2 regions of the Anaerobutyricum soehngenii genome follow, and region 1 is predicted to be linked to the other one. Evidence: predicted binding sites of a transcription regulator. Region 1 holds the regulator's gene; the other holds the start of a gene.
What was found. Region 1 encodes NrdR, which represses ribonucleotide reductase genes. Its sites were predicted from a motif close to CACAANATNTTGTG; they were not measured.

Region 1 (12,947 bases):
GGCGGCTGTGTGAAATGCTGCTGAGGTTTTAATTCTGAAAGTGTGATTTCTGTATCTTTTGTAATCTTTTTCATGGCAGCATTCATTGTAGACTTTTCAGTATCGTAACTATATACCGTCATAAAACCGTCAAACTTTACTCGGGAAGCCGCAACATTAAAATGATATTCTCCTGCTTCAATCTTAACAGATGTCGTCTCGTATACCGCTTCTGCCATTCTGCTTGCCACAAATCTTGTCCAGATTAGCTGATAAAGACGGAATAGATCTCTTGGAAGCTGCTCTTTGATCATCGCCGGAGAAAGGCTGCTGTCCGTTGGACGAATCGCTTCGTGTGCATCCTGAATCTTTCCGGTCTTTGTTGTCTTTACTGACTTTTTATCCCCAACAAACTCTTCTCCGTACTGCTGTCCGATATACTCCCGGCAGTTTGCATCTGCTTCTTCTGAAATACGTGTCGAATCTGTTCTTAAGTAAGTAATAAGACCAATACTTCCTTTTCCTTTTAAATTCACACCTTCATAGAGTTCCTGCGCAAGCCGCATTGTCTTTTGTGTAGACATATTCAAACGTTTTGATGCTTCCTGCTGTAATGTACTTGTTGTAAATGGAAGTGGTGGTTTCTTTCTTCTCTCTCCATTCTTTACAGAAAGTACTTCAAACTTTTCATTTTTCAGTTTGTTTACTAACTCTTCAACTTCTTTTTGAGAATGGAGTTCAACCTTTCCATTTTTATCTCCGGTAAAGTGTGCCTCCAGAGGTTTCTTTGCTCCAGGCACGAGAATATCAGCTGACAGACTCCAATATTCCTGCGAGATGAACTCATCAATCTCTTGTTCTCTGTCGCAGATAATACGCAATGCAACAGATTGAACGCGACCTGCCGATAACCCTCTCTTAATCTTAGACCAGAGAATCGGACTGATCTTATATCCCACAATACGGTCTAATACTCTCCTTGCCTGCTGTGCATCTACAAGATTCATATCAATATCGCGGGAATTCTTAATAGATTTCTTTACGGCATCTTTTGTAATCTCATTAAATGTGATCCTACTGCATTTTTTATTCTCCAATTTTAATGCATGATATAAATGCCATGAAATCGCCTCTCCCTCACGGTCCGGGTCAGTTGCAAGATATACTTTGTCTGCTTTCTTTACTTCCTTACGAAGTTGAGCAAGAATATCTCCCTTCCCACGAATCGTAATATATTTCGGCTCAAAATCATTATCAACATCAATGCCCATCGTACTTTTTGGTAAATCTCTTACATGTCCGTTCGATGCGACAACTTTGTATGACTTCCCCAGAAATTTCTGAATTGTTTTAGCCTTGGCCGGCGATTCAACAATAACTAAATTTGCTGACATTCCCCAAAACACTCCTAACTTTTAAATATTATATTGCAATTTATTGTTTTTTATCACCAATAAATTTACTATTTCATAAAACAATTATACATCATACACTATTTCGTTTTGCCGCGCAAGCAGAAAAAATTAGATTTTCCTCAAGTATACATTTTGTTCTATTTGATAAATTATGTTTTTTAATTCAAATTTCATGAGAATATGTTGTAACTCAAAGGCAGAAAAATCGCTATTTTCCAAAAGATTTTCAAAAGTTACCGGTCGAACTTTATCTATGAGATTGAATATCTTTTCTTCATTTTTATTCTCACAAAAAAATTTTTGCAATTTAAAATTCTCACTTTCTTTTTTCTCCATATTCGGCCTTGTATTTCCTATTTTTTCCTCTTTCACTATAATTTCTGCGATATCTTCTGGGGAACGTACCAGAGTAGCCCCCTGACTAATCAGATAATTACAACCTTGACTGTAACGATCCGTAATTCTGCCTGGAAGTGCGAATATATCTTTTCCTTGTTCTAATCCCTGATCTGCGGTAATCAATGACCCACTTCTTTCTCCTGCTTCCACAACAAAAACTCCATCAGCCATTCCGCTGATAATACGATTTCGCATAGGAAACATTCCTTTTTGTGAAGGAATTCCAACATTATATTCTGATATGATTCCTCCTGTTCTACAAACTTTCTGATATAAGTTAAAATTCTCTCTCGGATAAATACTATCAATTCCCCCACCAAGAATTCCTGCGGTATAACCACCTGCATCCAATGCACCTAAATGGCTTGATGTGTCTACTCCTGCCGCCATCCCACTGATAATCTGAATACCGTATCCAGTTAATTCAGAAGCAAATTCCCTCGCCATATTTCTTCCATATATAGTAGCTTTTCTTGCCCCTACCATTGCCAGAACAGGCTTTGAGAAATCAGGAAACCTTCCTTTATAATATAATAAATCTGGTGGCATATATAGTTGTTTTAATCGTTCCGCATACTCAGGAGATTCTCTGTGAATAAAAAAAATTCCCTCTTCCTGTAACCTTTGAACTTCTTTTTCTGATTTCTCCCGGTTTTTAGAAAACGGAAACCTTTCCCACTGTCTTTTTGTAAGAAATACTTTTATCTCAGAATCTGAAGCTTCATAAACATACCTTGGATGTGCAAAATACTCAAGAAGCTTCTTTCGTGTTTTCAGTCCTATCCCAGGAATATTAGCAAACCAATACCAATAAAAATCATTATCTTTCATTCAAATTCCCCTTTTCTTTCTGACGAAAATATAACGCTTCTTCCAAATGTCTGGCTCTTATATCCAGACTTTGTTCTAAATCCGCTATTGTTCTTGCAGTTTTTAAAATCTTAAAATAAGAACGTCCGGTAAGGGAAAAAGCAGAATATGCTTTCTTCATAAGTCTTTGTCCCTCTGCATCTAACTGGCAATACTGTTCTACTTCGCTTTTTGTCATGCGTCCGTTAAATATCGTAGAACTTTCCGCAAAGCGTTCCTTTTGTATTACCCATGCAGCGGAAACTCTTTTTTGAATAGAGGAAGAAGATTCTTCTTTAGAGGATGCGGTCAGTACATCATATCCAATCTCCTCACATCGTACAAATAAATCCATACGGTCAAGTATTGGTCCGCTGATTCTATTTTGATATCGGAGAATCTGCCTGCTTGTACAACGGCATTTATCCATGGGATAGTACCCACAAGGACATGCATTCGCTGCTATAATAAAAAGAAAATCCGCCGGAAATATTAAAGTTCTCTCTTGTCTGATAACTGAAATAGCATGATTCTCAAGAGGAATACGAAACATTTCTATTATCTCTCTTGCATATTCAGGAAATTCATCTAGAAAAAGGACTCCATGATGCGCCAGAGAAATTTCTCCCGGCTTTGGAACAATTCCTCCTCCAAACATTCCGGCTGCAGTAATTGCAAGGGACGGTGCACGAAACGGTCGTTTATTTATTAAAGTAAAACGTTCCTTTAAGAGTCCCTTTGCACTATAGATCATGGTCGTATCAATCATCTCTTCTTTTGTCATCTGTGGCATAATTCCTGATATACAGGATGCCAGCATCGTCTTCCCTACACCAGGTGGTCCGCCCAACATTAAATTATGATAACCGGCTGCTGCAATTTCCATCGCTCTTTTTGCCATGCTCTGTCCTTTCACTTCAGAAAAATCTGTTATCTGATTCCATTCCCCTAAATTCAGTGCAGCGTTATCTGTTATACTCTCATCTACACGTACTATTCCTCTAATGTCAGCCTCTTTCTGCTGCGTAATCTCACCTGAATGTCTGTCTACTATATACCCATGGCGTAAGTAAGAATAAAGTTCTTCAAGACTTTGAAAGCTAACAACTTCCATCTGATCTACAAATGCTGCCTCCTCTATATTCTCTTTCGCAACGATACACCGATCTATTCCACTCTTTACAGCGGAAACAACGATTGGCAATACACCGGATATCGGTCGAATCTGTCCATTCAATGATAATTCTCCAATAAATAATGTATTCTTTACATATGTTTCCGGGATCAGATTCATTGCAAGAAGAATTGCTACTGCAACGGCAAGATCAAAAAAAGTCCCACACTTACGAAAATCTGCCGGCGCAAAATTAACTGATATTCTTTTCGGTGGCAATGCGATTCCTATATTATGAAGTGCTGTACGAACCCGTTCCTTTGATTCCTTTACTTCGTTTGATAAATATCCTGTCATATAAAAATTAGGAAGTCCATTACTAATATCTGCCTGTATCTGTACAATCTGCCCCTCTATCCCCTGTATCATTCCACTAAAAACTTCTGCTACCATTCCACTCTATCCTACTTTCTATTATTGTATATTCAGTAATATTTTGTAATTATAGGTTATTTATAGCATATATTTTCCATATTTGCAATAATTTTTTTCATTTACAAAAGTATGGAACAGAGGCAGACTCCTAACATATCCTTGCGGAACTTTTTTTAAAACAAAAAACAGGTATCGAGAATACTTTCTCAAATACCTGTTCTGCTTATCAATATTATTACTTCTGGATGTTCTCTCCACTATCTAACATCTTCTTTAACTCATTCATAAAAGTTCCTACATCCTTAAACTCACGATATACCGAAGCAAAACGTACATATGCTACCTGTTCGAGAGTCTTTAGATGCTCCATAACAACTTCTCCAATCTGTTTACTTTCAATCTCTTTATATTCTAAATTAAACAGTTCATTCTCAATCTGATTCACCATCTGTTCAATCTGTTCTACAGATATCGGCCTCTTATGGCAGGCACGTAAAATTCCTGACATAATCTTAGAACGATCGTAAGGTTCTCTTGTTTTATCTTTCTTTATCACTGTGAGAGGCATAATCTCTACTCGTTCGTATGTAGTAAATCGCTTTCCACATTCATCGCAAAGTCTTCGCCGTCGTATGGATGAATTATCATCTGCAGGTCTTGAATCGATTACACGGGTATTATCCAATCCACAAAATGGGCACTTCATATCTTATCCTCCAGTATTCTAGCTTTTATAATTTCATTTATTGTGCCGACTATTATAACAGAAAACCTATTATTTTACAAGACATTTCTTTTCATCGATATCGACAAGAATACTATCAACTCCCACTCGGATTACTGCTCCAACCGGAATTCGATATTCCGATTTCTTTCCAATACATCCGCAATATTTTCCACCTGTAGGCACATAAATATCTGTAACACAAAATCTGCATACATCAATTTCTAAATCTCCCACACAACCAAGGCGGTGACCATTTTTACAGTTAATCACATCTTTATTTCCAAGTTCCCAAAAACGCATAAAAAAGCCCTTTCTTTTATTCTATGAGGGCTTTTTTTAATAATTCTATTTTCATGACTTTTATCTCAGTCGAGAAGACTCCCACCCCCTTCAGGTGGTGAGTGACAGCAAATTTGTCTCAGTGGGAGTCCAATCTCCGACTGAGATAAACGCTCCGCGAGGATGCGCAGTGATTCTATAAAGAATATGTCAGCTTACGCTGACCAGAATCACGCGCCAAGTCTCGCGGCTGCTCGACTTGAATGTTCTTTTTATATCTCATATTGTTCATTAAGATGCAGCTTCATCCACTGCAAAATATCTATATATACGGCTTCTTTCCTTACTTCATCACAAATATTATGCCGCATTCCTTTATAAAGCCGCATTTCCACTCGATGGCAGCTATCTTCCAGATAGCGGTGTACTTCTTCAATCCCTTTTCCAAAGTTACCTATCGGATCTTCCTGTCCTCCAATCAGCATGATCGGAATCTCTATATTTACAGAGCGGTACCACTTTTTAGAAGAAACAAGTGCAAGCATTTTTAAGATATCTTCATAAGCTGCTACAGTAATCGGGACGTATTCTTCGTAAATTCTTGAACAGTTCTTTCGTTCTTTTTCATCTTCTACAAGCCACGAACAATTATCCCTCTCTCTTAGAAAATGATGGTTCAAACGCTTTTCTAAATCTTTTTGAAGATAAACACTTTTATATTGTGCTCCCAGAATCCGCTTTAATATTGCGATAAATAAAAGCCTTCTGCGGCAATATTTCTGTCTTCCGCTAGTTCCAGATAAAATTACACCATTGATTCCCTTTTCATGAATACAATCCATTCGGACGATCAACGAACCCATGCCATGCCCATATATAAAATACGGAACATCCGGATATTCCTTTTTCATGTAATGTGTTAACTTTTTTGTATTTTTTATCAGATAAGCCCATCCATTCTTTTCACCAAAATATCCATAGTCTTCTTTCTTGGAAGAACGTCCATGTCCAATATGATCGCATCCACACACCATAATTCCATGATCAGTAAAAAAGCGGATAAAACTTTCATTCCGTTCTATACAATCTCCAAAATCATGCACGATCTGTATAATTGCTCTAAGATCTGTTTCTGGTTCGTAAATATAATAATGTATTCTGTTTATATGATCTGAACTTTGATAGGTTCCAGTAAATTTCTGATAAGCCATACGAAAGCCTCCTAGCTTGTCTGCTTCAACAGCAGATTTCTTTTCCAAACTACTATACAGGAAAAATGTGAAGAAAAAAAGATGATTTCTCTTGCATTTTCGTTAAGAGAAATCATCTTTTCTTTCGTTTTTATTAAATTTCTTACATTTTATCTAGACTATAGTCTGATCTATACGGACTAAAGAATAATCTTTGCAGGACATTTCTCTGCACACTTTCCACATCCGGTACATTTACTGTAATCAATTTTAGCAATATTATTTTCAACAGTAATTGCATCTGCTTCACAGACACGAGTACACATCTTACATCCGATACATCCTGCTGAACATACTTCTTTTACTGCTTTACCAAATTCTTTGGAACTGCACTGTACTTTGTGAGGAGCTGCATATGGAACAAGCTCAATTAAAGACTTTGGACAAGTTGCAACACATTTACCACAAGCAACACATTTTTCCTTATCCACTACTGCAACACCGTTAATTACATGAATGGCATCGAAGTCACAAACTTTCACACAGCTTCCAAAGCCTGTACATCCAAAACTGCAGGCTTTTGGTCCGCCACCAGGTACACTCATGGCAGAAACACAGTCTTCATTTCCTGAATATTTATATTTAGACTTTGCTTTATCACAGGTACCTGCACATTTTACAAATGCAACCTGTTTTTCACCTGCATCCGCTTCTACACCCATGATTGAAGCAATTTTATCTGCTACTGGCTGTCCGCCTACCGGACATGCACCTACCGGAGCGTCTCCGGCTGCAATTGCCTTAGCGAGGGCATCACATCCGGCAAAACCACAACCACCACAGTTGTTTCCCGGAAGGCACTCTCTTACAGCAACCTCTTTTTCGTCTACCGGCACTTTAAATTTCTCGGAAGCAATGCCCAGGAGAATGGAAATAACAAGTCCGGTTCCGCCGACAACTACTGCCGCAAGAATAATTCCACTTATACTCATTTTTATTCCTCCTAATTAAATGATTCCTGAAAAACCAAAGAATGCAATAGACATAAGTCCTGCTGTTACCATTACGATAGGCATTCCCTGCCAGGACTCTGGAATGTCGTTGTATTCCATTTTTTCACGAATTCCAGCCAGGATAACAATAGCAATTGTAAATCCGACAGAAATACCAAAACCATAAACTACAGACTGTAAAATATTATATCCATACTGTACAGAGTTTAAAGCTACACCAAGTACAGCACAGTTTGTTGTGATCAGAGGAAGATATACACCCAGAGATTCATACAAAGCTGGCATAGATTTCTTTAAAAACATCTCTACGAACTGTACAAGAGCTGCAATAACAAGGATAAAAACGATCGTCTGCAAATAAGTTAACCCAAGTGTTGCAAGAATAAATTTATAAATTAATGATGTCACTAAAGAAGCAATTGTGATAACAAAAATTACAGCTGCTCCCATTCCACCGGCAGTCTCTACCTTTTTGGATACTCCGAGGAAAGGACATAATCCTAAAAACTGGCTCAGTACAACGTTATTAACGATAGCTGCACTGATAATCAATAATATTAATTCTTTCATAATCCTTCCCCTTTCTATTTATTCTCTGCTTTCTCATCAGAAGCAGTTTTTGTTTCTTCTTTTTTATTGTCTACGGACATATCAAAGAAACTCTTACTTGAACAGCAGGTATTACCACAGGAAGAGCAGTCACCACATCCTGCAGGGATCTCTTCCATTTCGCCATTCTTTACTTTGCGGTTCATAATCTTGTTTCTTGCAGCTACTAAGCAGGCAAGTACAAAGAATGCACCAGGTGCAAGAATGAAAATAGTGATCGGTGTATAGAAAGATTCTGCCAAAACAGTTTTTCCAAAAATTGTTCCTGCACCAAGTAATTCACGAAATGCACCTAAAATAGTAAGGGACAGTGTAAATCCAAGACCCATTCCAAGACCATCAAAGAAGGAAGAAACAGGACCGTTTTTACTTGCATAAGACTCTGCACGTCCTAAGATAATACAGTTAACTACAATTAACGGAATATATACACCAAGAGCATCATTTAACGCTGGTACATATCCCTGTAAAAGGAACTGTACTACTGTAACTAAGGATGCAATAATTACAATGTATCCAGGAATACGAACTCTATCCGGAATAAAATTACGGAGAATAGAGATAATCATATTAGAAAACATTAATACTACTGTTGTGGAAAGTCCCATACCTGCACCGTTGATTGCGGATGTTGTTACCGCAAGTGTAGGACACATACCTAAAATAAGAACTAAAGTAGGGTTTTCTTTAATAATACCATTATAAAGTCTTTCTAAAGCGCTATTATTTTTCATCTTAGTTACCTCCTTCTAATGACTGGAAATAAGCAAGACAGCTATTCATAGCACCAGTAACTGCTTTACTTGTGATAGTCGCACCGGAAATGGCATCGATTTTCGCGTCATCACCGGAACCAGAACCGTCTTTTACAACGGAGAAAGATTCTACTTTCTTTCCTGCAAACTGTTTACCCCAGCTAGGATCATCCTTGGCTTTCATACCAAGACCTGCTGTCTCACTGATAGAGAGTACAGAATATCCACTTACCGTTCCATCAGACTGGATACCAACAGTAAGCTGGATGTCTCCACCATATCCCTTAGAGGTTGTAATATTGAAAATATAACCAAGTGCCTCCCCAGAAGCATCTACTGCTTCTACTGCGGAAGAAATAACATCACTGTCATGTCCTTCAATTGGATTCTCGTTTGCTGCAATAATCTTAGAAGCTGCTTCTTCGGAAAATCCATCAACTTCTTTAAAGTCACTTGCCTTTGGAAATACTGTTTTATAAGCTTCCATCTGTGCCTTTGCTTCCTGATCAGCAATCGGTCCCTTTGTGATTCCATATACTGCACCGAGAACAAGACCTGCAACGACGGTAATAATAACGAGTTTTAAAGCATCTTTTATTAAAGCGTTCATTATTTTTTACCTCCTTTTCCAAATGCGGTAGGAGTTGTAACTTTTTCAATTAATGGCACTAACAGGTTACAGAAGATGATCGCATAAGATACGCCCTCTGCAGAACCACCGAATAAACGGAAGATTCCTGTCAGAATACCAAGTAAGATACCAAATATAAGCTGTCCCTTTGGTGTAATAGGGGATGTAACATAGTCTGTTGCCATGAAAAATGCACCAAGCATTAATCCGCCACCACACAACTGCTCTGCGAGATATGTCATATCGAATCCCTGTCCGCCAAAAAGAAGAACAAAGATACCAAGTGTTACAATATAACATACAGGAATTCTCCAGCTTATGATTTTCTTTGCAATCAGATAAATTCCACCAAGAATTAATAAGATAGCAGAAGTCTCACCAATTGTACCAGCGGTATTACCAAGGAACATTGCCTTTAAGTTTACAGCTTCTCCTGCCTTTAAAGCTGCAAGAGGGGTAGCACTTGTTGTTGCATCAAAGCTTCCGCCAAATCCCTTATAAGAGAAATCTGTCATAATTCCCGCAAAAGAAATTAATAAGAAACAACGTGCTCCAAGTGCAGGGTTCATAAAGTTCTGACCCAGACCGCCAAAAAGCTGTTTTACAACAATAATCGCAAATAATCCACCGATAACCGGAATCCAGAATGGTACTTCCGGTGGAAGGTTTAATGCTAATAATAAACCGGTAAGTGCTGCACTGAAATCTTTAACAGTTACTTTCTGGTGCATACAACGCTGCCATACATATTCTGCAAGTACGCAGACAGCAACACAGATTACTGTGTTGATAATTGCTTTTACTCCAAAATTCCAGAAACCAAATAAAGTAGCTGGAAGAAGAGCAATAATTACATCGAGCATAATGCTATGTGTAGAAGCCTTATCCCTTACATGAGGATTGGCTGACACGTTATAAAATTGTTCGTTCATTTTTTCACCTCTCCTTATGCTATTTCTTCTTTCTACGAAGAGCCATCGCTTCACGACGCCCTGTCTTCATAGACTGGGTTAATCTTCTCTTTGCCGGGCAGATGTAAGAACAGCATCCACATTCAACACATTCACATCCGTTCAGCTCGTCAAATAATGCAAAATCTCCATGATCTGCGATCTCTGAAAGCTTTGTAGGCATAAGACCTGCAGGACATACAGAAATACAACGACCACAGCGAATACAGTTACTTGGTTCACATGCGGCAACTTCGTCTTTTGTAAAACATAAAAGAGAAGAGAACGTTTTTGCGCAAGGAACATCCAATGTAGATAAGGCCATACCCATCATAGGACCACCAGAAATCACTTTCTCTGGCTGAGACTTAAATCCACCGGCTGCTTCTACTAATTCTGCTGCATTTGTTCCATTTTTCACCTTGAAGTTACCAGGATTTTTAATGGCATCTCCCGTTACTGTTACCACTCTCTCGTAAAGAGGTTTTCCAAGGGTAATTGCCTCATGAATGGCAATTGCTGTTGCAACATTATCTACGATACATCCTGCATCTGCCGGAAGCATAGAGGAATTAATTGCACGACCTGTCACAGCATAAATTAAAGAACGCTCTGCACCCTGTGGATACTTTGTCTTTAATGCTGCTACTTCAATACGGCTTTCACTTTTACACATTTCTGTCAACTTAGCAATCGCTTCTGGCTTATTATCTTCAATACCGATAACACCTTTTGCTTTCGGGAATAAAGAAAGCATAATATTAAGACCAGAAATAAGCTGTTCAGGAATTTCCATCATACAACGATAATCTGCAGTGATGTATGGCTCACATTCTGCAGCATTAATAATGATCGTATCAATTTTGTCCGGTTCCTTTGGAGACAGCTTTACATGCGTAGGGAAACCGGCACCGCCAAGTCCGACAATACCCGCTTCTTTTACTGCATTGATAATTGCTTCATTTGTTTTTTCTGTTACTGGTTGAAAAGAAACAGTTTCATACTCGCCATCATTCTCTACAACAACAGCGTTTACCTTATTACCGGAAACTGTCATTCTAGGTTCAATCTTCTTTACCGTTCCAGAAACAGAGCTATAGATGTTGGCAGAAACAAATCCTCCAGCCTCCGCGATTTTCTGACCGACTAATACTCTGTCACCTTTCTTTACACAGGCAACGGCAGGAGCACCAATGTGCTGACTTAAAGGGTATACCAGCTCTCCCTGTGGTAAATATTCAGTAATTGGTTTATCTTTACTTAACTCTTTACCATCATACGGATGAAGGCCACCTTTAAATGTTAGTAGTCCCATTTTTTTACCTTCTTTCTAAAATTTTTTAAACCAAATAGTTCATGCACAATATCGTAAGTTTTCGCATAGATTCTTACAAAAGCATTTCAAATTTGATATAAAATTCATTCTATATAATATAAGAAAAAAATGACAAAATCAAGAATCGTCATCTTTTTAACGATTGGTAACTTTGTCATTTTCCTTAATATACACAAACAAAATTCGCTTTTATCGGATTGTTCGAGTATTATTTTGTGTAGTTTTACAATACTGTATTTGAAATAGAACAATATTGTGTCCAACATAGTATATCATTGTTAAATAATAAATTATATCAATTTAAATTACTTGCTGATAATATCTATCTGATTCTCTTTCTGTGTTCCATCTTGGTCGACCACTTCAATAACAACTTTATGAGGCAGACAAACAATAGTCTCACCTTTTTTACTGATTGCGGCATGATTTACACAAATCTTATCAGGACAGTCGGCTTTTATCATACTGGCCTTTCCATTCTTTATCTCAAGAATATTCTCCCAGTCATCTTCTTCAATACGAATCGTCTGATTTTTATTTAAAGAATAGCTTCCAAATTCTTTATTATTCACACGAACCTTTACCAAGGCTCCACTCTTACCATGTAGCTGCATAAAAGAAAATGTTCCCAGCCCGATGATTAGAAAGAATAATATCAGAAAAATATCATTCTTATAAGACTTTTTAGTTAAATCCGATCCATTTCTGAGCAATCTTATATCCTCCCATCGTGAGCTTATGACTCAGCTTATTGTGGGACTTAGAAATCTTTCCAAGAACCGAACTTTTCAATGCCTTATAGCCTTCTGGAGATTTTTCTTCCAGATAATGCCACAAATCATCTCTCATCTTCTCTGATTCCGGTGTATTCATCTTCATCAAAAGTACAGATGTCACCATCTGAATCGTTTCAAGATAATGGAGCATATACTCTTTAAGCTGCGGGCAGGAAAATGTACTTTCATGCTTCGCATAAAGATCAATCATAATCTCATTCACCCGAATCTGCTGATCGATTCTTGAAATCATGACCGTTTCATTAACAGACTGGTCATCGCGTCCAATAAAATATCGATAAAAATCCACATCAAGATAATACATCTTCTTTACGTATGGCAATGGCCAGTACACAAAAATATTATCTACATAAAATGTATGTTTTGGTAATTCAAAATGAAAACTTCTCAGCAGCTCTGTACGGTAAATTACCGAATGCATCAAAATATTCTGACTGGCATGGAAATGTCCAATCTCATCCCATCCAAA
Region 2 (12,947 bases), on a different contig from region 1:
GATTTATTCTACAACAATTATATAGATACTGCCGTATATACATATAAAAAGGGCAAACTCGTATGTTTATATAAAAATAGTGCCTCCGGTGTTTATTCTTCCTATTATCCAAAGAAACGTATGCTAATTGGCTCTTATGCACATATGGGACAATCTACGGAGACTTATTACCGTTCTTCAGGAGCCTGCCTTAGCAAATCACAGGGACTTGGTATTCGAAAATCTATTTATAATAAAATTTCTGGATACTCATATAAATCTATTTCAAAGTCTACATTTAACAAAACTTTGAAAAAATATGTCGGCTCCAAAAAGAAAAAGAAAATCAAAAACTACCGCAATACAGCGGCAAATAGGAATAAAGTATTAAAATAATAATTTTATCTTCAACAAAAAACAGCTCCCAAAGGAAGACAATATCCTATATTTGTAGCCTTAGAACGAGGATTGAATGCGAGCATGTAAGCGAGCATTCAACCCGCAAGTGATAGAGTCACAAATATAGGATATTGTCTTCCTTTGGGAGCGTTCGTCTTGTCTTCGACAAATTATTATTTAGATAATTTCTCAATTGCTGCTTTCATTCTGCTTACTGTTTCTTCTTTTCCGATGATTTCCATAATTTCGGTTGCTCCACCTGGAGTCATACGCTTTCCAGAAACAGCAGTACGAACTGGCCACATAACGAAGCCTGGCTTGTAACCATTTTCATCTGCAAATCCACGAAGCATCTGATATAATGCATCATTTGTAAAGTCTTCCTGTGCTTCGATTACTGGAAGTAATTCCTGTAATACTGGTAAAGACTTCTCTGCATTTGTTTTATTTTTCTTGTTCGTGTACATATCTACATCGTATTCCGGAACTTCTTCAAAGAAGTCGATCATCTCTCCGATTTCAGGGAATACTTCGATTCTTGTTTTAACAAGTGCTGCAATCTTCTTTAAATCTATATCTTTCTTGATGACTTCTTTGATGTAAGGTTCTGCCATTTTGTAGAAAGTATCAAAGTCCATTGCTTTTAAATATTCTCCGTTCATCCATTTAAGCTTAACCATGTCAAATACGGCTGGGGACTTACTGATGTGTTTATAGTCAAACGCTTCTACTAACTCTTCTAAAGAGAAGATTTCTCTGTTATCCGGTGAACTCCACCCAAGAAGGGCTACAAAGTTTACAACTGCTTCCGGAACAAATCCCTGCTCGATTAAATCTTCATAAGAAGAATGTCCTGAACGCTTAGAAAGCTTCTGATGTTCTTCATTTGTAATTAACGGACAATGGATATACTTTGGTTCTTCCCATCCAAATGCCTTGTAAAGATGTGTGTATTTTGGTGCAGAAGAAAGGTATTCATTCCCTCTTACAACATGTGTGATCTGCATCAGATGATCATCTACTACATTGGCAAAGTTATATGTTGGATATCCGTCAGATTTGATAAGGATCATATCGTCAAGCTCTTCATTCGGCTGTGTGATATCTCCGTAAATCTCATCATGGAATGTAGTCTCGCCCTCATTCGGCATATTCGCACGAATGACAAATGGCTTGCCTGCTGCCAGATTGGCTTCTACTTCTTCTTTAGAAAGATACAGGCAGTGTTTATCGTATACGCTGATTTCCTTTCCACCTACGTTCTGTTTTAAAGAATCTAATCTTTCCTGATCACAGAAACAGTAATATGCCTCGCCTTTTTCGATAAGTTTCTTTGCATAATCCATATAAAGACCGGATGCCACTCGTTCACTCTGAACATAAGGGCCAAATCCGCCATCTTTATCCGGACCTTCGTCATGCTTTAAACCTGTTGCCTCTAAAGTACGGTAAATAATACCCAGTGCTTCCTCACAATAACGTCCCTGGTCTGTATCTTCTATTCTTAAAACGAAATCTCCACCTTCATGCTTTGCGATCAAATACGTATATAAAGCAGTACGAAGATTTCCGACATGCATTCTTCCTGTAGGACTTGGTGCAAATCTTGTTCTAATCTTTGACATCTCTAATTCCTCTCTTTCCCAATCTATACAATGTAACTTTAAAATGTAACTTTAAACAGTTACAAATCAACTCGTATTATCATATCATCTTTTCACGTAAAAATCTATAAAATACTCTATCTGAAATAAATTGCAGAATATACTTTATTATGTTAAGCTAAAAATCAGTAGAAACAGAATTTAAAATAACATCATTAATAAAAAATGAAAAACAATCTAATTTTTTTAATCCAATACGAAAGAAGGTATTTTTATGTTGTCCCTGTTAAATATTGACTACAGCTCCCTAATGGGCACTCTTCCATTGAATTCCGGAAGCAGCGACAGCCTGAACAGTTTTATTAATAATGGTTTTCTCGGACTCATAACCGAAGCCGATACCACTTATAAGATCGTTGGCTCTGTAATTGCTCTTGTCTTTGCTCTTCTTGGATGTTTCTTTGGTTATAAACTGTCCAAAGTTTTTATGAGTATTACCGGTTTCATCATTGGACTCTTTATCGGCCAGATCGCTGCATCCCAGCTTCTTCATGTCGAAGGTTTTGCATCCGTTCTCTGCATTATTCTTGGCGGTGCGGTCATTGCAGCTCTTGCCCTGTGGATTTACCGGATAGGAATTTTCATCCTGTGTTTTACCTTTGCATTTAGTGCTGCAGGTACATTATTTTCATTTGAAGGAGATATCCAGTTCTTTATCAACATAGTTGCCGGGCTTATTGTTGGCGTACTTGCTGTAAAATATATGCGTCCGGTTATTATCCTTACTTCCGCAATCGTATGCGGTTCTTCCGCTGCCGGACTTCTTCCTGGTGTTGCAGAATATATGGGAATTACAAAGTTTTCTTCCACAAACTCAAGTGCAACGTTAACACTTGCGCTCTGCAGTTTAGGAATAGCTGTGCAGTTTCTCACAACAAAAGACCCTGTACCAAAAAAAGTTCCTAGACATAAACATGGATAAATTTAATTTGTAAATTTGATACAGCCAAAAAGGAAGGTTCCGTCGGCAGTTACGGTCGTTAGACCGTTACTGCGACGGAACCTTCTTAAATCCTCTTCTACTATCTTAATGTGCTCTACTGTTCTTCCCATAGAACAACTTTGCCTGTTTCAAGACTCTTTTTTACATCTATTATTCGCTGATTAGAAGAACCACGAAATCTGAGTGTAATATCCTTCTTCGCTTCTACAAATGGTCCGTCCACAAGGTAGTCAATCTGTTCTAACATCTTTTTTGTATACTTCCACTTTGGAATCATTCTATTTAAAATATCCTTTTCAAAAACATATCCTGTAAAGCACCAGATTGTCTTTTCCGGAAAACGTTCTTTTACTTTTTCAAGAAATGGAAGGAGGGCTTCCTGATTCATATATTCCATAGGCTCACCGCCTAATACTGTAAGACCTGATATATACGAAGGCTCTAATAATTTTAAAATCTGCTCTTCTGTTTCTGCTGTAAAAGGCTGTCCAAATTCAAAACTCCATGTTTCCTCGTTAAAACATCCTTTACAATGATGCGTACATCCGCTTACAAAAAGGGACACTCTGACACCGGGTCCGTTCGCAATATCACACTTCTTGATCTCACCATAATACATAATATATCACCTCTTCCAAAAAATTAAACAGAGTGTCTGTTCTAAAATGTGTTTAGTTAATAGTTATATTTTACAATATCCACACTCTATTTACAATCCGTTATTTTATATATTTTAGGGCGAAAATGGATAGATAATCAACATCTCTTCTCATCTTCTCTCTGTCAAAAATAAAGAAATGGAAAAAGCGCCCTCTTTGATATGGGCGCTCTTCCGGTTTTGTCTACAAATGCATTACTCTTTCTTTAATTTCCTGTGTTCTTCCCTGATTCCAGAACTGTGTTCCGATATATCCACAGGTTCTTCTTGCTACATTCATCTTTGCCTGATCCTGGTTACCGCAGTTTGGACACTCCCAGATCAGCTTGCCATGTTCATCGCTTATGATCTGTATTTCTCCCTCATAGCCGCAGCACTGGCAGTAATCACTCTTTGTATTAAGCTCTGCATACATAATGTTGTCATAAATATGTTTCATAACCGCTAATACCGCATCAATGTTATTCTGCATATTTGGAACTTCTACATAACTGATCGCTCCTCCTGGAGAAAGTTCCTGGAACTGTGCTTCAAAGCTTAATTTATCAAATGCATCGATTTCCTCTGTTACGTGAATATGATAACTGTTTGTAATATAATTCTTATCGGTTACTCCCGGAATAATACCAAAACGTTCCTGAAGGCATCTGGAAAACTTATACGTTGTAGATTCAAGTGGCGTTCCGTAAAGACTGAAATCAATATGACTTTCTTCTCTCCACTTCGCACAGGCTTCGTTCATATGCTTCATTACTTCAAGTGCAAATGGCTTTGCTTCCGGATCTGTATGACTCTTTCCTGTCATATATCTTGTGCATTCGCAAAGTCCTGCGTAGCCAAGAGAAATGGTAGAATATCCATTATACAGGAGTTTGTCAATTGTCTCACCTTTTTTAAGTCGTGCTAATGCACCATTCTGCCAGAGAATCGGAGCTACGTCAGATGGTGTTCCTTTTAAACGGTTATGGCGATACATAAGTGCCTCATGACATAATTCAAGGCGCTCATCAAATATCTCCCAGAACTTCTCCATATCCTTACCGGAAGAACAAGCTACATCTACTAAGTTGATGGTTACTACGCCCTGATTAAATCTTCCGTAAAACTTCGGTTTATCATTCTCATCATGATATACAGTTAAGAAAGAACGGCAGCCCATACATGGGTAACAGTTTCCATCTTTTAACTTCTTCATAATTTTCTCTGAAATGTAATCCGGAACCATACGTTTTGCTGTACACTGGGCAGCCAACTTTGTAAGATACCAGTATTTACTTCCTTCATGAATGTTATCTTCCTCAAGAACGTAAATTAACTTAGGGAATGCCGGTGTGATATATACACCTTTTTCATTCTTAACACCAAGAATACGCTGGTTGAGCATCTCTTCGATGATCATAGCAAGGTCATCTCTTGCCGGACCTTCTTCTACCTCATCCAGATACATAAATACCGTAACAAATGGAGCCTGTCCGTTTGTTGTCATTAAAGTGATTACCTGATACTGAATAACCTGAACACCCTGTTTTACTTCTTTTCTTACACGCATTTCTGCGATTTCATTTATCTTCTGCTCATTCATTTCCAGACCTTCTGCTTCAAATTCAGCGCGAACATCTCGACGATATTTTTCACGACTGATCTGTACAAAAGGAACTAGATGGGAAAGCGTAATACTCTGTCCGCCATACTGAGAACTTGCAATCTGGGCAACTGCCTGTGTTGCAATATTACATGCAGTAGAAAAACTCTTTGGCTTCTCGATCATAACGTCACTGATCACTGTTCCGTTTTGAAGCATATCTTCCAGATTCACCAGACAACAGTTATGCATGTGCTGTGCAAAATAATCAGAATCATGGAAATGAATCACTCCACTCTCATGTGCCTCAACGATTTCTGGTGGAAGAAGGAAACGTCTTGTGATATCCTTACTTACTTCACCTGCCATGTAATCTCTCTGTACGCTGTTCACTGTTGGATTCTTATTGGAATTCTCCTGAATCACTTCTTCGTTATTGCACTCTAACAGACTTAATATCTGTTTATCTGTAGAGTTAGACTTTCTAACCAACGCTCTTTTATAACGGTAAGTAATATAATTACTTGCCAGACGGAATGCCTTCTGGTTCATGATCTGATTCTCGACTAAATCCTGAATCTCCTCTACATTAAGGGCACGATTCATTCCGTCACAGATAGTTTCTACATTCTCTGCAATCTTCTCTACCTGTTCGTCACTTACTTTTTCTGCTTCTACGACGCTGTTATTTGCACGCTTAACCGCTGCAATGATCTTACTTCGATCAAATTCAACTTCCATTCCACTTCTTTTAATGATCTTCATACCAACACTCCAATTATAAATTTTTAAAAATTACGCATTGCCATTGTAACACATAATTTTGTATGATGCAATGATACTTTATACAACATCTTGTGTTTTAGTCGCATAAAAATCTCACAGCAACACAAAATATTATCTTGCTGTGAGATTTGCCAATACCCATTATATGATTTTTCTCTGCAAATATCAATATGCTCTATGAATAATCTTCTATTAATATCTGCCTTCTTTTTTCATCAAATTAACAACAGCATTATATAATGCTTTTCCATACACACTTTTATTTGCCTTCATTCTTGCCGCTTCCGTTTTATTACTGATAAATCCATATTCAATCAGACATGCCGGCATCTTGGTATGTCTTAATACGTAAAGATTTGGACGATCTACTAAACCTCTATTTTTAAATCCTGTCGCTGCAACTGCCGCCTTCTGCATCGCTGTAGCCAGTTCTTTAGATGTTAAGCCATTCTTCTTTGTTGCAGAATTTCTTCCCTTACTCCATAATGTTTCTGTTCCACGTGCCGAGGCACTTGCAGAATTGATATGAACACAGAGGAACATATCTGCATCTCTATTGTTAGCAAGGTTCGCTCTCTGAGATAAACTTGGATATGTATCTGCTGTTCTCGTATAAGAAACCTGGAATCTGCTGTCATTATCAAAAGATCTTTTTGCTGCAAGAACGATTGCCAGTGTCAGATTCTTCTCTGCCATTCCATTCCCGGAAGCTCCTGAGTCAGAACCACCATGTCCAGCATCGATAACAATCTTAATCTTTTCTTTGCTACTTGTTGTACTCGGTTTCGTTGTTGTAGTGCCGCCTGTCGTATTATTTGAACTACTTTGTGTCGTTCCTGAAATATAAATCTTTCCATTTGACAGTTTGTAGTTAATACCAAGTCTTGTACACACACTATTAAGCGGAACAATCCATCTTCTCTTACCTGTAGCTGTGTATGTCCCATGAACTACTGGCGCTCCCATTGTACTTTTCTGTCCATTCGTTACTGCTGTTCTGCTGTCTTCTCGTACAATAACTGTGTTTGGACCATAAGTTAAAGTTAATTTATCACCCTTAGCTGTTGCCTTCACCTTTAACTTACTGTTCTTTAAAATCGCTCCTACCGGTCCCATATATGCTCCGGCCTTCTTAAAAATCGGATACTTTGTTAATTTCCTCTTCTGTCCATTCACATAACAATAACTCATTCGTCCGTTATAAGAACTGGTAACCCCTTTCACTGTTCTTACACGAACTCTTGCAGCCGCATCTGTGCTGATTGGTGTGATCAGACATGTACATAACAATAATACCGCGAATATACTAACAATTCGCTTCACTTTCATTATTCTCGCCTTCCTCTCTTTTACAATTGTGAGTTTATCATCCTTAAATATCAAAACAGTATCCAACCCCATAAACCGTCTTAATATAAGGATATTCCTTTGTTAACTTTGCTCGTAGTTTCTTTACCAGCGTGTCTACGCTTCGGTACCCGCCAATATAATCAAATCCCCATACAGAATCAAGAATCTTATCTCTGGATAAAATCATACCTTTATGCTTTATAAAATACTCCAGTAAATCAAACTCCTTCGCTGTTACCTTTAACGGTCTGTCCGCAAGATAAATCTTTCTTCCTTCATAATCAATAGATAAGGCACCTACAGCTTCTACTGCATTCCGCTTCTCCACTGTCCTTCGTATGATTGCCTCTACATGCGCCTCTATCAACGGTAACGGTGCCGGCTTTACCATATAATCATCTATCTTCTTAGAATAGGCATATAACTGACTGTCCAGCTTATCATCCTGTGACAACATTAAAATAGCCATGTCAGAATACATTCTTATCTTCTCAACAGTCTCATATTCTCGCCGTTTTGGTATATCTACATCAAAAATCAGCAGATCCGGTTTGTTCTTTCCCCTGGAAAGAATCTCTCCTGCTTCATCATATTCTGTGCACCAGATTACATTATACCCGCTATCTTCGAAATAAGCTGTCATCTCTTTACATTCTGCTTCTTTCTTGCTTAAAATCAGTAATCTGCCTGTAAGCATTCGACATCTTCCTTTCATTCTTAGTTGTTAAAATTATATTACAAGATTATGACTCAAAAATGACTTATTTAAAATTATTGTAACATAATCAACATCACAGAACAACTCTTGGTCTCATTTTACATAATCTCCCCATAAAATTCAATATCCGGTTTAAAAAAACCGGATATTTTTAAAATACTGTCTATTAAATTGTAGCATTTATAAATAATTATGTAATTAACACCGAAATCCATTTACAACATTATAGTAAATCTGCAATTTCGTAAATTAATCTTTCTGACTTTTCCCAGCCAAGGCAAGGATCTGTAATCGACTTACCATAACATCCTCCACCAATCGGCTGATTACCATCTTCAATGTAACTTTCGATCATCAGACCTTTTACAAGTCCTTTGATATCTTTAGAAAGTCGGCAGCTATGCAGTACTTCCTTTGCAATACGAATCTGTTCAAGGTAATGCTTACCGGAATTCGCATGGTTTGTATCAATGATCACACCTGGATTTTTCAATTCATGTTCCTGATATAATTCAAAAAGTTCATTTAAATCTTCATAATGATAGTTCGAGTATGTTTTACCATGCTTATCTACATATCCTCTTAATAAAGCATGTGCATAAGGATTACCAAGAGACTGTACTTCCCATCCACGATACAGGAATACATGCTGCCCCTGCGCTGCTGTGATAGAATTCATCATAACAGATAAATCTCCACCTGTCGGATTCTTCATTCCTACAGGAATTCCTACACCGCTTGCCGTCAGACGATGCTGCTGATCCTCTACAGAGCGTGCTCCGATTGCAACGTAAGATAACAGATCAGAAACATAACGATGGTTTTCCGGATACAGCATTTCATCCGCACAGGTAAGTCCACTTTCAAGAATTGCTTTCTGATGTAATTCACGAACAGCAATAATTCCCTGCAGCATATCCGGCTTCTTCTCCGGATCTGGCTGATGAACAAGCCCCTTATATCCCCCACCGGTTGTACGAGGCTTATTCGTATATATTCTTGGGATGATCATAATCTTGTCTTTTACTTTCTCCTGCACCTTTGACAATCTTGTTACATAATCAAGAACTGCATCCTCTCTATCAGCAGAACATGGTCCTATAATTAATAATAACTTATCAGACTTACCCTCAAAAATTCTTCGAATCTCAGGATCTCTCTCCTGCTTAATCTTTACAATTCTTTCATCAGCAGGAAACTGCTCCTTTAAATCCTTTGGTACCGGCAGTTTCCTGAAAAATTTCATATCCATATCCATAATCGTCTGTACTCCTTTATACACTTTTATTTTTGTAAAAATAATTGCTTATTATTAAATCTTCCTTATCCTACCATAAATTTTTCATTTATTCAACACTTTTTAGCTTTAAAGCAAGGAAAAGAATATTTTTTTTACTTTTTTCCATGTATGCCTTATAATTATGAAAAAGATATGAATATGTACTCTGGAATTTTATTACACTTCTTTTTATGGGAAGTTCAATCACAAAAAGATTCTAAAAGTACATGAAAATCAGGAGGGATTTATTGTGGATTCTATAACTAATACATTAACAAAAGCTTACTCTATTATAGAAGAAGGAGGTCAGCCCTTAGCACCAGAAACTATTTGTATACAATGTATGTTTCTTTCACCTGCTCGCATTTCCGCTTTTCACAATGATGAACTCTACCTTGAATATATTCGCAATTTAGTCCGGGAAAGATTCAATGTTTCCTTTCCAGAAGAAAAGAGTTCTTTTGATCAATATTTTGCAGACTGTATACAATTAAAAGAACAACTGGAATTACACAAAAACTTCAATAAGGATACCTGGATTACTTATACATCCTCTCTTCTTGAAGCATTAAAAACGCCTTATTATTCTGCATATTCCATGACTTTATTAACACTTGAATCCTGTTTCATGAATACGCAACTTTTTGAAAAAGTACAAAAAGCATTTTATTCTGTGCTAATAAAGTCCTCTGAAAAAAAACAGCTTATTATAAAAAAAATTATTGAACATGCGCCGAATTATAAAAAGTATTCCTTTATTACAGAAGAGCTTCTGGCTGAAATACTAATAAATACCCTTGCTCTCTTTGGTGATGAAAAAGAATACTGGCTCGATTCTGTTGCTTCTTTATTAGAAATAAAATTAGAAACAAACTCTCCAAATACACACAAGGATACTCTTTCCCTGCTTGCTGCATTTTTTGCCCGGGAACAGCAATTTTTAGAGGCAGTATCTCCAGAAGAGCTTTCTTCTTTTTCTTCCTATCTTGCTGCAAGAACTATATGGTTTACTACCCATAAAAATGTTGTAAAAGATTCTACAGACACTGCCACTGCTGGTATATCTTCTTCAATAGATATCGACAGCGCTTATGTTGACAGCGAATTTTTAAATACCTACGCCTATAATATGACCACTAGAATCTATCACACCAATCCGGCAATTGGACGTGAACAGGAGATTGCTGATCTGGAATTAATTTTGATTTCACCAAAGAAGTCCCCTCTTCTGATTGGAGACGCTGGTGTCGGTAAAACATCCGTTGTGGAAGGTTTAGCCTACCGTCTTCAAAAAGGAAATGTGCCGGACCTTCTCAAAAATAAAAAGATTTTTAAATTAACAACAACCTCTCTTTTAAGCGGAACAAAATATGTAGGTGAAATGGAAGACCGTATCAAAAAACTTGCCGGAGAACTTGCATCCCATCCGGATGTCCTTTTATTTATAGATGAGATTCATACGATTGTCGGTGCCGGTTCTACCGAAAGCTCCAACAACGATATTTCCAACATGTTAAAACCTTATATTGACCGCGGTGATATTAAAATAATCGGAGCTACAACAAAAGAAGAATACCGTCAGTTCCTTCTTCCGGATAAAGCACTCTCCCGCCGTTTTTATCCGATCACAATAGATGAACCTGATGAGAAACTGACACTTTCCATTCTTTACGGAAGTATTCCTGCCATTGAATATGAAACGAAAGTATACAATGCCTTTTCTTCCGACACAACAGAAAAGATACTACGCACCCTGATTGCTATATCCTCTCCAGAAAATCAACCGGAAGATCAGTCCACGAAACGCCCTGAACTCCCACTGACACTTTTAGAAATGGCATTCTCTTATGCAGCCCTTAATGAACGGACAACCTTATCCAAACAGGATATTATTCAGGCAATCCGCCATAGTAATCGTCTACGTAAAGAAATACGAACGGCCACAAACCTTCTAACCGATTTATAATTCTAGCTGCTCTACAAAAAATAAAAAAGTATTCTATAGTAACATAAAAAGTTTAGACATGTGAATTTAGCTGCTACTATAGAATACTTTTTAATTTTTATAAATTTACACAATCAGAAATTATTTACCAATGCACAACTACCGGATAGGTAGATTCGATGTTATTATAGATTTTCTGAACGGCACTTCTTGGTGTATTTACACAGCCATGGGAACCATCATAAGTGAAAATTCCTCCACCGTAACTTCCACGCCATGAAGAATCATGAATTCCTACACCAATTTGAATGAATGGAAGCCAGTAGTCTACGTGAGAGGCATATCCCTGACCGGTTAACGTATAATCTGTTGTTTTATAAAGGATGTAGTAAACACCGGTTGGTGTTCCATGTCCTTTACTGATATCTCCGGTTACAACATCTGTAGAAACTAACGTTTTCCCGTTCTTATAAAACCACATATGCTGTTCACCTAAACTTACTTCTACATAAGTATTCCCAATATCAAACTTCTTACGACTTTTTGCGCGATGAGCATATTCCGGCTTTCTCTTAACAGACTTTCCCTGTTTAATAACTTTGATCAGATTGGCAGTTTCTGCTTCCTGATCAATCTTCCAGCCATAGGTACCGCCGCTGACTTCTACGTCATTACCGCATATCGATTTAAAATGTCTTTTTACTCCAACCGTATCATACTTCTTTGCAAGATTTTTAATATACTTTGCAACCATCTCGCTATGAACCTTAACTTCATGCTTATCCGTTTCATATAACCATTTACTAAGTTTCTTTGCATTCACCTCTTCTGTACGGTCATCAAAATCATATGTAATCGTTTCCTGAACATATTGATTCAATGTTTTATTCGCTGCTACAACTTCTGCTGTGTCTTTTTTATACACAGGATTCTTATAACAATCTTTTTTCTCTATATCGATACTACGCTCCATATTTAAGATTGCTTCTTTTAATATTGGCTTAAACTGCTTTCTTTTTACTGTATTTCCGTAAACTTCAGGTACAATACTGTAGCTGTTCGATGCTGCATCATATGTAGAATATGCATCTACCGGCGCAATTACCATATCTTTATTAAATGCATTTAAATTTTTATATGTATCATTATACGCATCATTATCTACCGTTAAAGTAATCGCATCTTTATAATTCTGAGACTGGAATAATGCTGTGATCCACGCATATCCCTTCTGTCCTGCCTTAATATTTTCCAGCTTTCCGTCATCTTTAAATGCAAGCTTCACCTGAGAGGATGAAATACTTTCCTTCTTTTTATCTCTTTCCTTAATCGTAATCTTATATGACTTAACATCTTTCTTAATTAGTTCCTTCGCTTTAGAAACACTACGGAATGCACAGGAATATCCATTCACCTTTGTTCCTATAAAATAATGATACTGAAAAAAGATTGATGCAGCAACATACAAAGCAATGATGATCAACACCGCCAGACCAGCTTTTTTCTTCTTGTCCATTTTCCTTCCTCCTCTTTAAAATTTCTTAATATATACAAAACCTCTATTATATCCTGCAATTTTCTAGTATAGTTCATTTCACTTTACGAAACAAGGGAAAAAAAGGAGAAAATCAAGCTCTTTCCTCT

Region 2: a site for NrdR is predicted at 6,072-6,085, ahead of nrdD (anaerobic ribonucleoside-triphosphate reductase). Genes of this name have one in related genera too.

The regions. Positions count from the first base shown of each region.
Region 1 is NZ_VULP01000023.1:28,969-41,915, reverse strand. It holds gene topA (type I DNA topoisomerase) at 1-1,373, opposite strand, end outside; gene dprA (DNA-processing protein DprA) at 1,503-2,624, opposite strand; gene FYJ25_RS10585 (YifB family Mg chelatase-like AAA ATPase) at 2,614-4,209, opposite strand; gene nrdR (transcriptional regulator NrdR) at 4,427-4,897, opposite strand; gene FYJ25_RS10575 (YlmC/YmxH family sporulation protein) at 4,967-5,218, opposite strand; gene FYJ25_RS10570 (alpha/beta hydrolase) at 5,470-6,408, opposite strand; gene FYJ25_RS10565 (RnfABCDGE type electron transport complex subunit B) at 6,588-7,379, opposite strand; gene rsxA (electron transport complex subunit RsxA) at 7,395-7,970, opposite strand; gene rsxE (electron transport complex subunit RsxE) at 7,985-8,743, opposite strand; gene FYJ25_RS10550 (RnfABCDGE type electron transport complex subunit G) at 8,745-9,374, opposite strand; gene FYJ25_RS10545 (RnfABCDGE type electron transport complex subunit D) at 9,374-10,327, opposite strand; gene rsxC (electron transport complex subunit RsxC) at 10,347-11,660, opposite strand; gene FYJ25_RS10535 (NusG domain II-containing protein) at 11,987-12,394, opposite strand; gene FYJ25_RS10530 (glycosyltransferase family 2 protein) at 12,366-12,947, opposite strand, start outside.
Region 2 is NZ_VULP01000036.1:15,594-28,540, reverse strand. It holds gene FYJ25_RS13015 (hypothetical protein) at 1-375, shown strand, start outside; gene gltX (glutamate--tRNA ligase) at 552-2,003, opposite strand; gene FYJ25_RS13005 (TM7S3/TM198-like domain-containing protein) at 2,257-2,964, shown strand; gene nrdG (anaerobic ribonucleoside-triphosphate reductase activating protein) at 3,080-3,604, opposite strand; gene nrdD (anaerobic ribonucleoside-triphosphate reductase) at 3,828-5,990, opposite strand; gene FYJ25_RS12990 (N-acetylmuramoyl-L-alanine amidase family protein) at 6,204-7,340, opposite strand; gene FYJ25_RS12985 (response regulator transcription factor) at 7,384-8,058, opposite strand; gene FYJ25_RS12980 (3-deoxy-7-phosphoheptulonate synthase) at 8,303-9,337, opposite strand; gene FYJ25_RS14910 (AAA family ATPase) at 9,609-11,324, shown strand; gene FYJ25_RS12970 (L,D-transpeptidase family protein) at 11,449-12,819, opposite strand.